2 linked regions of the Sphaerisporangium krabiense genome follow. The protein of the gene in region 2 interacts with the protein of the main gene of each other region in a pairwise test. Links are inferred from orthologs where the notes say so. Each region holds a gene or a part of one and is shown on either strand. Other genes may lie near its edges.

The links. Proteins that work in one complex are often made in the same cells at the same time.
Region 1: the proteins of rlmB (region 2) and tsaE interact in binary tests that used the Escherichia coli proteins (3 or more experiments, as listed by UniProt). The link is inferred for Sphaerisporangium krabiense from one-to-one orthologs.

The regions. Positions count from the first base shown.
Region 1 is NZ_JACHBR010000001.1:709,927-713,579, forward strand. Bases 1-2,990 are described here. They hold tsaE (tRNA (adenosine(37)-N6)-threonylcarbamoyltransferase complex ATPase subunit type 1 TsaE), read right to left. Parts: upstream 1,744-2,990; coding sequence 1,258-1,743; downstream 1-1,257. Other genes in these bases: BJ981_RS02935 (class F sortase), read right to left, coding at 1-423; BJ981_RS02940 (hypothetical protein), read right to left, coding at 446-1,090; BJ981_RS02950 (alpha/beta fold hydrolase), read right to left, coding at 1,740-2,816; alr (alanine racemase), read right to left, coding at 2,828-2,990. Outside these bases: more of alr, read right to left, coding at 2,991-3,653. UniProt on the Escherichia coli protein: Required for the formation of a threonylcarbamoyl group on adenosine at position 37 (t(6)A37) in tRNAs that read codons beginning with adenine.
Region 2 is NZ_JACHBR010000001.1:901,520-909,564, reverse strand. The notes cover bases 3,185-5,948. They hold rlmB (23S rRNA (guanosine(2251)-2'-O)-methyltransferase RlmB), read left to right. Parts: upstream 3,185-3,965; coding sequence 3,966-4,931; downstream 4,932-5,948. Other genes in these bases: BJ981_RS03825 (lytic polysaccharide monooxygenase), read left to right, coding at 5,246-5,948; cysS (cysteine--tRNA ligase), read left to right, coding at 3,185-3,944. Outside these bases: ispF (2-C-methyl-D-erythritol 2,4-cyclodiphosphate synthase), read left to right, coding at 1-195; BJ981_RS03850 (GlsB/YeaQ/YmgE family stress response membrane protein), read left to right, coding at 392-661; BJ981_RS03845 (DUF2637 domain-containing protein), read right to left, coding at 831-2,063; more of cysS, read left to right, coding at 2,550-3,184; more of BJ981_RS03825, read left to right, coding at 5,949-5,992; BJ981_RS03820 (hypothetical protein), read right to left, coding at 6,400-6,675; BJ981_RS03815 (galactose-binding domain-containing protein), read left to right, coding at 7,403-8,045. UniProt on the Escherichia coli protein: Specifically methylates the ribose of guanosine 2251 in 23S rRNA.

The DNA.
Region 1 (3,653 bases), 190 kb from region 2 along the record:
GGCGACCTGTTCGATGGCGTTGACGCGGTACTGGGCGGTCCTGCCGTCGCTGCGTCGGACCTTGACGATCGCGCCCTTCTTGAGCTCGCGCAGGCGGTAGAAGACGGCGGGGGCCGTCTTGGTGTCCACATGGCCGATGATCACCGAGGGGCCCGCGTCGCCGGGGACGACGCTCTGGTCGAACCAGCCCGCCGTGGACGGCTTCTCGAACGGCGGCAGCTCGACCTCTCCGTCGTCGGCGAGGCCCAGTTTCATGAGGGGGGCCTTCAGGCCGAGGGAGGGGATGTCGAGGCGCTCGGGGACGGCGGTCTTGATCCGGCGCGGCTCGGACTCGCGTCCGGGGCCGCCGGTGATCGCGTACAGGACGGCGCCGGTGACGACCCCGGCGACCACGATCCTCAGCCACTTGGGGGTGTCGGCCATGGGGGGAGCGCGGGCGGGACGGTCAGCGGGTCCGGGACCTGTGCCGCGCCAGCGCCACGCCGCCGCCGAGCGCCCCGAGCAGCACCACCACGGTCACCGCCGTGGGAATGCCGCCCGGCTCGTCCGTCGCGCCCGCGGCCGTGCCGCCGCCCCCGGCCCGCGGCGCCCTGGTGGGCACGACGCGGGTCCTGGTGGGGGCGGGCTCTGAGCGCTTGGCGGTGAGGGTGAACGTGGCCTTGCCGGTGTCGTTGGTGCCGTCGCACTTGACGTCGACCTCGTAGCGGCCGGGCCGGGCGTCCTCGTCGACGAGGGCGAAGCCGTGGACCTCCGGCGAGGGGGCCGCCGTGGTGACCGGGGTGGAGGACGCCGCGGGAGTGGACAGCGGCGGCTGGGTCAGCGTGACCACGCCGGTGAAGGAGTTGGACCGCGCCGTCGCCCGGTAGTCGGTGCCGCCCTGCGGAACGGGGCAGAAGGCGCGGACGCGGACCGAGCGCGTCGCCCCGCTCTGCACCTTGCTCGGCACGATCTGGACGCGGATGTCCTGCCTGCTCAGCGTGGGCGCAGGGGTGGGATCGGCCGTCCCTCCGGTCTGGGCCGAGGCGGTGCACGCGACGCCGCCCAAGAGAAGGAACGCACCCGACACCGCGACCCGCCCGACCCTGTGCACCGTCGCACTCCACTTCGCCGTACGATCCGACCCCGCCCGACACGACCACACCTGGGCTTTACCCAACCTGGCATACCCAGAAATGACAGGCCAACCCATTGGAACGATCTTCATTCCGATGATTCACAGGAACTCAGGAGTGCGTCAAGGGAGGCAAGATTACCGGTCTAGATCGGAGAAAGGCGGCCGATCGCCTCGTTCCACCGCGACCCGACCGCGCGCAGCTCGACGACGCGCTCCTCGCCCGCGTCGGCGCGCCGGATCGCGATCTCCAGACGGTCCTCGGCGAGCCCCTCCACCAGGCCCTCGCCCCACTCCACGACGGTCACCGAGTCCTCCAGGGAGGCGTCCAGGTCGAGGTCGTCGACCTCCAGCGCGCCGCCGAGGCGGTAGGCGTCCGCGTGGACCAGGGCCGGGCCGCCGGCGAGCGAGGGGTGGACGCGGGCGATCACGAACGTCGGCGAGGTGATCGGCCCGCGCACCTTGAGCCCCTCGGCGACGCCCTGGACGAAGGTGGTCTTGCCCGCGCCGAGCGGGCCGGACAGCACGACCAGGTCGCCGGGGCCGAACAGGCGCGCGACCTCCTCCCCCAGCGCGCGCATGTCCTCGGTCGTGGGCACGTCTCTGGTCACGTGTCTGGTCACCTGGTTCATACGGCCTCTCCCATCGCGTCTCCGGCGCCGGCCTCCAGGGCTCGCTCGACCAGCCGGGCGATCGCCCCGGTCACGGTCTCGGGCTCCTCCAGCAGTACCAGATGGGAGGCGCCCTCGATCTCGGTGAGCCGCGCGGTGGGCAGGCTCGCGTGGATGGCCCTGCTGTGCTCGGTCGGGGTGAGCCAGTCCTTGTCGCCGACGATGATCTCGGTGGGCACCTTGTCCAGCACGCCGAGGGCGGACAGCTTGTCGTGGGACATCAGCGCCGGGTAGAAGTCGGCGATGACGTCCGTGGGGGTGGAGCGGATCATGGACTCCGCGAAGTCGACCACGGTGGGGCTGATCTTGGTCGCGTCGCCGAACCCCAGGTAGCGCAGCACCAGGAACGACACGTCGCTGCCCGCCTGTCTGCCCTTGTCGATCAGCGCCGCGCGCCGTCCGAGCAGGGTGACCGCGGGCGCGGCGGCGCGGTGGACGACCTTGGAGAACAGGGCGGGCAGGCCCAGGGTGAGCTCGGCGAGCTTGCCCGCGGAGGTGGAGATCAGCGCCACGCCGCGCACCTTGTCCCCGAACAGCTCGGGGTGCCGTTCGGCCAGCGCCATCACCGTCATGCCGCCCATGGAGTGCCCGACGAGCACGCACGGGCCCGGCACCAGCGTCTTCAGCACCTCGGCCAGATCGGCGCCGAGGCGGTCGATCGTGCAGTCCTCGGCGGGGGTGCGGGTGGAACGGCCGTGGCAGCGCTGGTCCCAGAACACCAGCCGGTGGGTGTCGCGCAGGTCGCGCCGCTGGTAGTGCCAGGAGTCGAGGTTGAGGGTGTAGCCGTGGCAGAAGACGATCGTCAGCGGGGCGTCCTCGGGGCCGTCGACCTCGGCGTACAGCTCGACGCCGTCGGAGGTCCGCACGGTGACGGGCCGCCCGCGCAACTCGCCGAAGGGCTCGCTCGCCTCGAGATCCGGCCGCAGGCGGATGCGCCCCACGGCGTACCTCTTGGCCAGGGCGGCCGCCGCCACGCCCGCCGACGCGGCGCCGACGACCGCCCCGGCGATGCCGACCCTGCGGCGTGTGGGCATCCGTACCTCCTTCAACCGGCGCCTTCCATCGGTGCCGTCTCCCGGTGAACGCGCGGCACGCGCGCACCGATCCTCGTCACGATCTCATGAGTGATCGTGCCGAGGGAATCGGCCCATTCCTGAGCGGTGGGCTCCCCGTGGGCGCCCGGTCCGAACAGGACGACCTCGTCCCCCTCGGCGATCGGGTCGTCCCCTACGTCGATCATGAACTGGTCCATGCAGACCCGGCCCGCGACCCTGCGGCGGCGGCCGGCGGCGAGGACCTCCGCGCGGTTGGTGGCGCCGCGCAGCACGCCGTCGGCGTACCCGAGCGGCACCAGGGCCATGGTGGTCTCGCGGTCGGTCGTGTAGAGGTGCCCGTAGGAGACGCCGGTGCCGGCGTCCACGCGCTTGGCCATGGCGACGCGGGCGGTGAGCGTCATCGCCGGGCGCAGGCCGAAGTCGCCGAGCTCGGGGATCGGGCTCAGCCCGTACACGGCGATGCCGGGGCGGACCATGTCGTAGTGGGCGCCGGGCAGCGAGACCGTGGCGGCCGAGTTGGCGATGTGCCGCAGGACGTGCGAGCCGGTGACGCCGGCCTTGTCGGCGACGGCCAGGGCCTCGTCGAACTCGGCGAGCTGGCGGGCGATCGAGGGGTGGCCCGGGATGTCGGCGCAGGCGAAGTGCGACCACAGCCCGGCGATCTCGACGGCGCCCTCGGCCTGGGCGGCCAGCGCGCGGTCCAGCAGCTCGGGCCACGCGCGGGCGGTGGCGCCGCCGCGGGTGATGCCGGTGTCGGCCTTGAGGTGGATCCGCGCGGTGCGGCCGGTCCTGCGCGCGGCGGCGACGATCGCGTCC
Region 2 (8,045 bases):
AACCGTCCCAAACTCGCACCGCGCCGTGCCGAGGCGGAAAAAGTCCTCGGCGCGGCCGCCGGCGCGCCGGTCAGCGTGAGCGCCACCACCACCGACGGGCTCGGCCTCACCGGGCGCGGCGAGGGCGTGGCCGCCATCGCCACGGCCCTCGTTCTCCCGGTCGCGCCAACCGAACCGGCTTCGCACACGTCTTAGTTGCGGGATCCCGAAATCCGGAGGGCTCACCGGCCCGCGAGACCGGAGGACGGCGCCCCGCCAACCGGCGCGGTGCGGGGCGTCGTTCTCCTTTACCAGGCTTTGACCTGGAACTTTTGGCTTTTATGATTAGTTGTCCTCCAGGGGGTAGCCGTCTTCACAGCGTGAAGGTGCGACCCTCAAGTGGAGGCACAAGATGACCATTGAAAGCATTCTCGGCGCTATCGTCATCGGCGCGATCATCGGCGCTCTCGGGCGCCTTGTTCTGCCCGGCCGTCAGCCCATCGGGTGGCTCGTCACGATCATCGTCGGCATCGTCGCCGCCCTGATCGGTACCGCCATCGCCCAGGTGCTGGGTGTCGAGACGACTTCCGGGATCGACTGGATCGAGATCATCCTGCAGGTCGTCGTCGCCGTCATCGGTGTCGCCGTGGTGGCCGGGATCCGCGGTCGAACGAGGGTCTGACCTCGGACGGAGCGCACCGCTTCGCCGCCCCTTGCGGGAGGCGATCCGCGGCAGCGGCCCCCGGTAGACCCGCGGGCGGTCACGCGCACGGTGCGATGACTCCGCCGGAAACTGAAAGACCCGCCCGATCCCCACGGATCGGGCGGGTCTTTTCCATGCGGTCCTTCGTCTACTCCTCGGGGGGCAGCGGGGTGCTGCGCATGCGTCCCGACGGCGGCGCCGCGGCCCCTCCGTAGGGCGGGCGTCCGGCCTCGGGCGCCTCGTCCCGCGCGCCCGTCCCGGGGAGTGCGTCCTCGCGGAGGTGCGGATACGGCTGCGTGTCCTGCTCCTGCTCCTGCTCCTGCTTCCGGTCCCGGGGCTCGTCCCGGTCGGTGACGTGCGGGTACGGCTGCGTGTCGCCCAGGTCGCGCTCGGACGGCTTGGGAAGAGGATGTACGAGGACGTCGCCGCTCGCGGGCCGTACGAGATCGCCCCAGCGGACCGGGCGATCAGGAGACCTCTCCGGCGGTCCGCCCGCCGCCCCCGGACGAGGCTGGGGCACCAGCCGCTGCTCCGGCTCGGGCGGAGGAACGACGTGCTCGGGACCGCCGTGCTCGGGACCGCCCTGTTCTGGGCCGCCGTGCTCCGGGCCGTCGTGCTCGGGGCCGTCCTGTCCGTGCGGGTCGTCCCCGCCGGTCTCAAGCGGGCCGGTCTCGCGCGGGCCGTCGTGCTGATCGTCGGCCTTGTGAGCGTCGCCGGCATCGGCCGCGTCGTCCTGGAGGTCGTCCAGCCGGTCGTCCTCCCGCAGCGGCGGAAGCTCGTCCACGGTCGGCGTCTCCGGGGCGGGCGTCGGAGGCACGACGGGCGTGACCTCGGGTTCGTCCGGCTCGGCGGCGGCCGTCGCGTGGCCGTGATCGCGGGCGGGATGGGCGGCCGCGGGCGAGGCCGTCTCCAGCGGAGGCGCCAGCTCGGGGTCGCGTTCCTCGCCGCCGAAGGGCACGATGTCACGTTCCGCGGGCGGCGCCTGCGCCGTCTCGTAGGCGGGGAAACGCCGGGCCGGGAGCAGGAACAGCCACAGCCCGATCACGAACATCACCCACGGCGCCACGGCGACCGGCACCGTGGCGCGCCCCGGCTCGATCACCGTGCCCGTCGCGACGGCGATGTTCGCCGCGGCGGCGGCCACGATGAGCAGGACGAGGATCGCCATGGCCTGGGCGCGTACCAGGAGCCGCGCGGGGCGCAGGAGCAGCACGCTGATCAGCGCGATGGCCAGCAGCGCGTCGAACCCGGCGGGGTAGAGGTAGGCGAAGTCGGCGCGCGCCCCGCCGGTCACGGCGAGGGAGCGGATGGGCTCGAAGGAGAGCACACAGGCGGTGGCGGCGAGCCCGGCGACCGCGAGGGCCGCGACGGCGGTGCCCACACGGCGCAGCGCCAGCGCCGCTCCTGCGTGTTGAGCGGGTGGAGGCGGGATCTCGGACCGGCGGGAAGAGCGCGTCGCCGGCGGCGGGGGAGTGACGTCCATGGCTTTTCGAGCCTACAGAATCATGGCTCGCCTCACCGGGCGGCGCGGCCGCGCCACGCCAGGCTTCCGTGCGAGGTCGTGGTGGTCGCGGCGGCTCGGTCCGGCTCGCGGCACGGCTCTCGGTCCGACTCCAGGGTCTGACAGGAGCCTTACCCGACTAAATCTGGCATCCGGACATGCCACAAGATTCCCGATTTTTAGCCAGATCTGGGACTTCGCCCACTGTTCTCGTACAAAGCATTCCCGGCAAGTGGCTCTTAGAGGGAGAAGACGGGCGGTCGGACCACGCGTCCGGAAACCCGGAGCCGTTCACATTCGCTTTGAGGGCCGGTGAGGTACGGCAACCCGTCCTGTCAGGGCCTGTGAGGCATTAGCCTTGCCTTCGTGAGTCTGCGCCTATACGACACCGGAACCCGTGCGGTCCGCGAGTTCGTCCCCGTCCAGCCGGGCCGGGTCTCGATATACCTGTGCGGCGCGACCGTGCAGGCTCCGCCGCACATCGGGCACATCCGCTCGGGCGTCAACTTCGACGTCGTCCGCCGGTGGCTGACCCGCTCCGGCTTCGAGGTGTCCTTCTGCCGCAACGTCACCGACCTCGACGACAAGATCCTCCGCGTCGCCGCGGAGGAGGGCGTGCCCTGGTACGTCGTCGCCGAGCGCAACCAGCGCGCCTTCACCTGGGCCTACGACGCCCTCGGCTGCCTCCCGCCCACCGTCGAGCCTCGGGCGATGGGCCACATCCCCGAGATGGTCGAGCTGATCCAGCGCCTCATCGACAAGGGGCACGCCTACGCCGCGGGCGGCGACGTCTACTTCGACGTCATGTCCTACGCCGAGCGCTACGGCAGACTCTCCAACCAGCGCCCCGAGAACATGCGCGCCGCCGGCGACACCGACACCGACTGCAAGCGCGACCCCCGCGACTTCGCCCTGTGGAAGGGCGCCAAGCCCGGCGAGCCCACCTGGCCCACGCCGTGGGGCTCGGGCCGTCCCGGCTGGCACATCGAGTGCTCGGCGATGGCGACCAAGTACCTCGGCGAGACCTTCGACATCCACGGCGGCGGCGTCGACCTGATCTTCCCGCACCACGAGAACGAGGTCGCCCAGTCCCAGGCCGCCGGCGACGGCTTCGCCCGCTACTGGATGCACAACGGCATGCTGAAGGTCGGCGCCGAGAAGATGAGCAAGTCGCTCGGCAACTCCCTTCTCGTCCCGGCCATGCTGACCAAGGTGCGCCCCGTCGAGCTGCGCTACTACCTCGTCGCCGCTCACTACCGCTCCGCGATCGACTACTCCGAGGAGGCCCTGGCCGAGGCCGCCGCCGGCTACCAGCGCATCGAGGGCTTCGTCACCCGCGCCGCCGAGGTCATCCACGATGTCGACGCCGCCGCGCCGCTCCCGCAGGCCTTCGCCGACGCCTTGAACGACGACTTCGGCGTGCCGCAGGCCCTCGCCGTCGTCCACGAGGTCGTCCGCGAAGGAAACGTGGCCCTCGCCCACGGCAACAAGGAACAGGTCGCCCGTCTCCTGGCCGAGACCCAGAACATGCTCGACGTCCTCGGGCTCGACCCGCGCTCGCCGCAGTGGCGGTCGTCCTCCGCAGGCTCCGGCCTGCGCGAGACCGTGGACGCCCTGGTCAGGGTCGCTCTGGAACAGCGCCAGGCCGCCCGCGCCCGCAAGGACTACGCCGCCGCCGACGCCATCCGCGACCAGCTCGCGGCGGCCGGCGTCGTCGTCGAGGACACCCCCCAAGGTCCGCGATGGGAAATCGCGCACTGATCGCGACGGTAGGCTGACACCATGGCAGGTGGGGGTAAAGGGTCGGGCAGGCCCGCGAAGAGGCAAGGCGCCACACGGGGCACCGGCGGCAAGGGCCGCAGGAGCCTGGCGGGCAAGGGGGCGACACCTCCCGCCAGCGAACGGCACTGGTTCAAGGACCGCCAGCGCGCCTCCGGTGCCGCGGCACCCTCTCCCAGGGAAGGCGCCGCCCCCGCTCGCCCGGCGCGCGGTCCCCGGCGGGACGACGCTCCCGAGGTCATCGGCGGGCGCAACCCCGTCGTCGAGGCCCTGCGCGCCGAGGTTCCCGCCACGGCGATGTACGTCGCCCAGCGCATCGACCACGACGACCGCGTCCGCGAGGCCATCAAGATCGCGTCCAACCGTGGCATCGCCCTGCTGGAGGTCAGCCGCGACAAGCTCGACCGGCTCACCGACGGCACCGTCCACCAGGGCCTCGGCCTCCAGCTCCCGCCCTACGACTACGCCCACCCGGCCGACCTGGTCGAACACGCGCAGGACGCCGCAGAGGTCCCCCTGATCATCGCCCTGGACGGCGTCACCGACCCGCGCAACCTCGGCGCCATCGCCCGCTCCGCCACCGCCTTCGGCGCCCACGGCATCCTCGTGCCCGCCCGCCGCTCGGCCGGCGTCACGGCCGGCGCCTGGAAGACCTCCGCCGGCACCCTCGCCCACATGCCCGTGGCCCGCGCCGCCAACCTCACCAGCGCCCTGCGCGAGTACCGCGAACGCGGCCTGTTCGTCATCGGCCTCGACGGCGAGGGCCGCACCGACATCGCCGACGTCGACCTCGCCACCGAGCCCCTCGTCGTGGTGATCGGCTCCGAAGGCAAGGGCCTGTCCCGCCTCGTCCGCGAGTCCTGCGACGTCGTCGCCCGCATCCCCATGCGCGCCGCCGCCGAATCCTTGAACGCCGGCGTAGCGACGGGCATAGCCCTCTACGAAATAGCCCGCCACCGCCGCCGCTGACCCCTCACCCCCGCCGTAACCTCGGTGCCACCGCCTACCCTGACCCACTAAACTCAGAGGCACGCACCACCGCCGACGTAGCTCAATCGGCAGAGCAACGGTCTTGTAAACCGTAGGTCAGGGGTTCGATTCCCCTCGTCGGCTCCCCAAGGCCCCTGCGCCACCCGCCAGGGGCCTTCTCCATGCGGACCTGTCCTCAGACAGCGGCAGGGCAGGAGACAGCCGAGCGTGGTGACGACACGCTTACCGTTGGCCTTCACTGTTAGGAAACTTTCCTTTATATTAAGTTATCCCCCCAGTGAAGGAAGCATGACATGCGAAGAGTGGTCACGTTGCTGTCCTCGGCGGCCATCGCCGCGGCCAGTGTGGTGTTCGTGGCGACGCCGGCCTCCGCGCACGGCTACATCACGTCGCCGCCTAGCCGGCAGGCGAACTGCGCGCAGGGCAAGGTCTCCAAGTGCGGCGACATCATCTACGAGCCCTACAGCGTCGAGGGGCCCAAGGGGCAGCGCAACTGCAGCGCCGGCGACTCCCGCTGGGCGCCGCTGGACGACGACAGCAAGGCCTGGCCGGCGGCCAAGGTCGGCGACTCCATCACCTTCCAGTGGTCCCTCAAGGTCCCGCACGCCACCAGCACGTGGGAGTACTACGTCGGCGGCACCAAGATCGCGTCCTTCGACGACAGGGGCAGGGTGCCCAGCTCGTCGGTCTCGCACACGGTGAACCTCGGTGGCAGGACCGGCCGCATCAAGCTGCTGGCCATCTGGAACATCGCCGACACGGCGATGGCGTTCTACAACTGCGTCGACCTGCAGGTCGGCTCCGGCGGTCCCGACCCGACCCCTACCCCCACGCCGACCGTGACCCCCACGCCCACCCCGACCCGGACGCCGACCCCGACCCCGACGGTCGTCCCCAACGGTCCGTGGACGGCGGGCACCGCCTACACCCCGGGCTCGCAGGTCACCTACAACGGCGCCACCTACCGGTGCCTGCAGTCGCACACCGCCCTGCCCGGCTGGGAGCCGCCGAACGTCCCGGCGCTCTGGGCCCGCGTCTGATCCGCTGCCGTTCGACTTGAGATATACCCGCCTCTGGCTCTGTCGGTGAGAAGTGACGGCACTTGCCGGCAGAGCTGGAGATGGGGGAAACCGGCGGGCTTGCATACCTCTGGTTAAGACTGCAATTCCCCTCGTCGGCTCCCACGCCAAAAGCCCCTCGGCATGCTCGCCAGGGGCTTTTGCCGCCGGATTCTGCAGACAAGCGCTACTCGACGGCTGAAGCGAACCTTGTCGGCACCTGCTACGCCGGTGCGGAACCCATCGCGCACCCCACCCAGGCGACATCCTCACGGCTGTTCTCCGCCCTCACGGAAGGAGATTCTGCGCTGGTCGCCGGATGACACCACCACCAGGCGGTCACCCGCCGATACCGCCAGCGCAGATCTCAACCGTGATCAGAGTGTCGGTTAGAACCCGAAGCCGAAGCCGGGGATGCTGACACCGCCCACCCCCACGAAGGGGTATGCGAAGGCGGCGGCCTCCGGGATGGTCACGATGTCCACAACGCTGTCGCCCGCACCGCCGAAGCCACCGAAGCCACCAAAGCCGCCTGAGCCGCCGTCCCCCTCCCAGTTCGTGCCGATGGTGGTGTATGCGCTCGCGCCGCTGGCGGTGATGGCACCGAGACCGGTGAGTGCCGCCGTGACGGCCAGTATCGCCGCGTATTTCTTGATATGTCGCACTGCGTTCCCCCTTGACGGATCGACTGGCGGAGCGGAAGCGTTTATCCGCCTTCCAGGTAACGCGCTGACGCCTTAACCTGCCGCTGCCCGCCTAGTTTCCCGATCGCTGAATGCGACAAACGATCACTCTTGCATCTTGACTGCAACTTAAATGCCTATTGGATTATTAAATCCTATATTTCCTATTTTGTCCCGACGTGTCTTTCGGGGCCGGCGACGGCATGTGATCGGTAACTACTCGTTGGCCAAGGCCGATGCGGGGCCCGATTGGCTGGTGATGGAGTGTGCGACTGTCTCGGCGTGGCCGATGAGAAAGCACGCCCCAGGTTGCCAGATGTCGTCACGGCGGATGTCGGTCCCGGCCCGTGACCGCTCGCGAGACGCGCTCGCTTCCCAGGCCGACGCCCCGGCTGGTTCCGCCAGGCTCGGCTAGGCAGGCCGTCACCAGATGCGGTGAGCAGGGGGCGGGCTGGGTGCGTCCGGATGGCCCTGGACCCCGTGGGGCGGCGCATCGGTGGCCTGGACGGCGGCACCTGGCTCACCCGGCCGCGGTACGCGGCTCAATGTGACGCGACCGCGTGACCTGCGGCGCTTCCCGGTTTGTGCGTGGAGCATGGCGCCCGGGAACGGCCCGTTCGGCGAAGGGCCCTTGACAAACCGGCGATCAGCCTCCTTTACTTCAAGGCACTTATTTATGTGACTTCCGAAAATCGGGAGGGTCCACTCCATGCCCCGCCTACGCCCGGTCCTCGCGGCCCTGGGTGTCACCATCGCGGCCACGGCCGTCGTCGCGACGGCACCGTCACCCGCATCGGCGACACCCCCGCTTCCCCCCGCTGCCACCTACACCGTCACGACGGGTGCCACCGGCCCCAACCAGTACTCGACCGATTCTCCGGCGTCGCCGTTCGTCGATAAGGACGGGACGTTTTACACCCAGCAGTCCGCGGCTCTGTACGGCCCGAAGGACGAGCGTTACTGGGCGTTCTTCACCGGTACCGACTTCGACGACGCGTCCCGCTCGTCGGCGATCAGCGACGCGGTCAACCCGGGCAACCCACAGGACAAGAACAACGACACCACCTGGCGGTGCAACAACAGCCCGACGGGGAAGATCGCCTCGATCCCGCCCCAGGGCCAATGGCAGAAGAACTACTGCGATCTGATCGGTACCTGGGTCGATCCCGATACCGGTGACTGGGTCGGGTTGGTGCACAACGAGTTCACGATGTTCCCGTTCGGGGACGGCATGCACTACGACTCGATCGATTACGCGGTGTCCACTGATCAGGGGCGGACGTGGGACATCAAGGACCATGTCATCACCTCGCCCTACAGCACGGTGCGGGGTGACACTCAGGCGTTTCCGA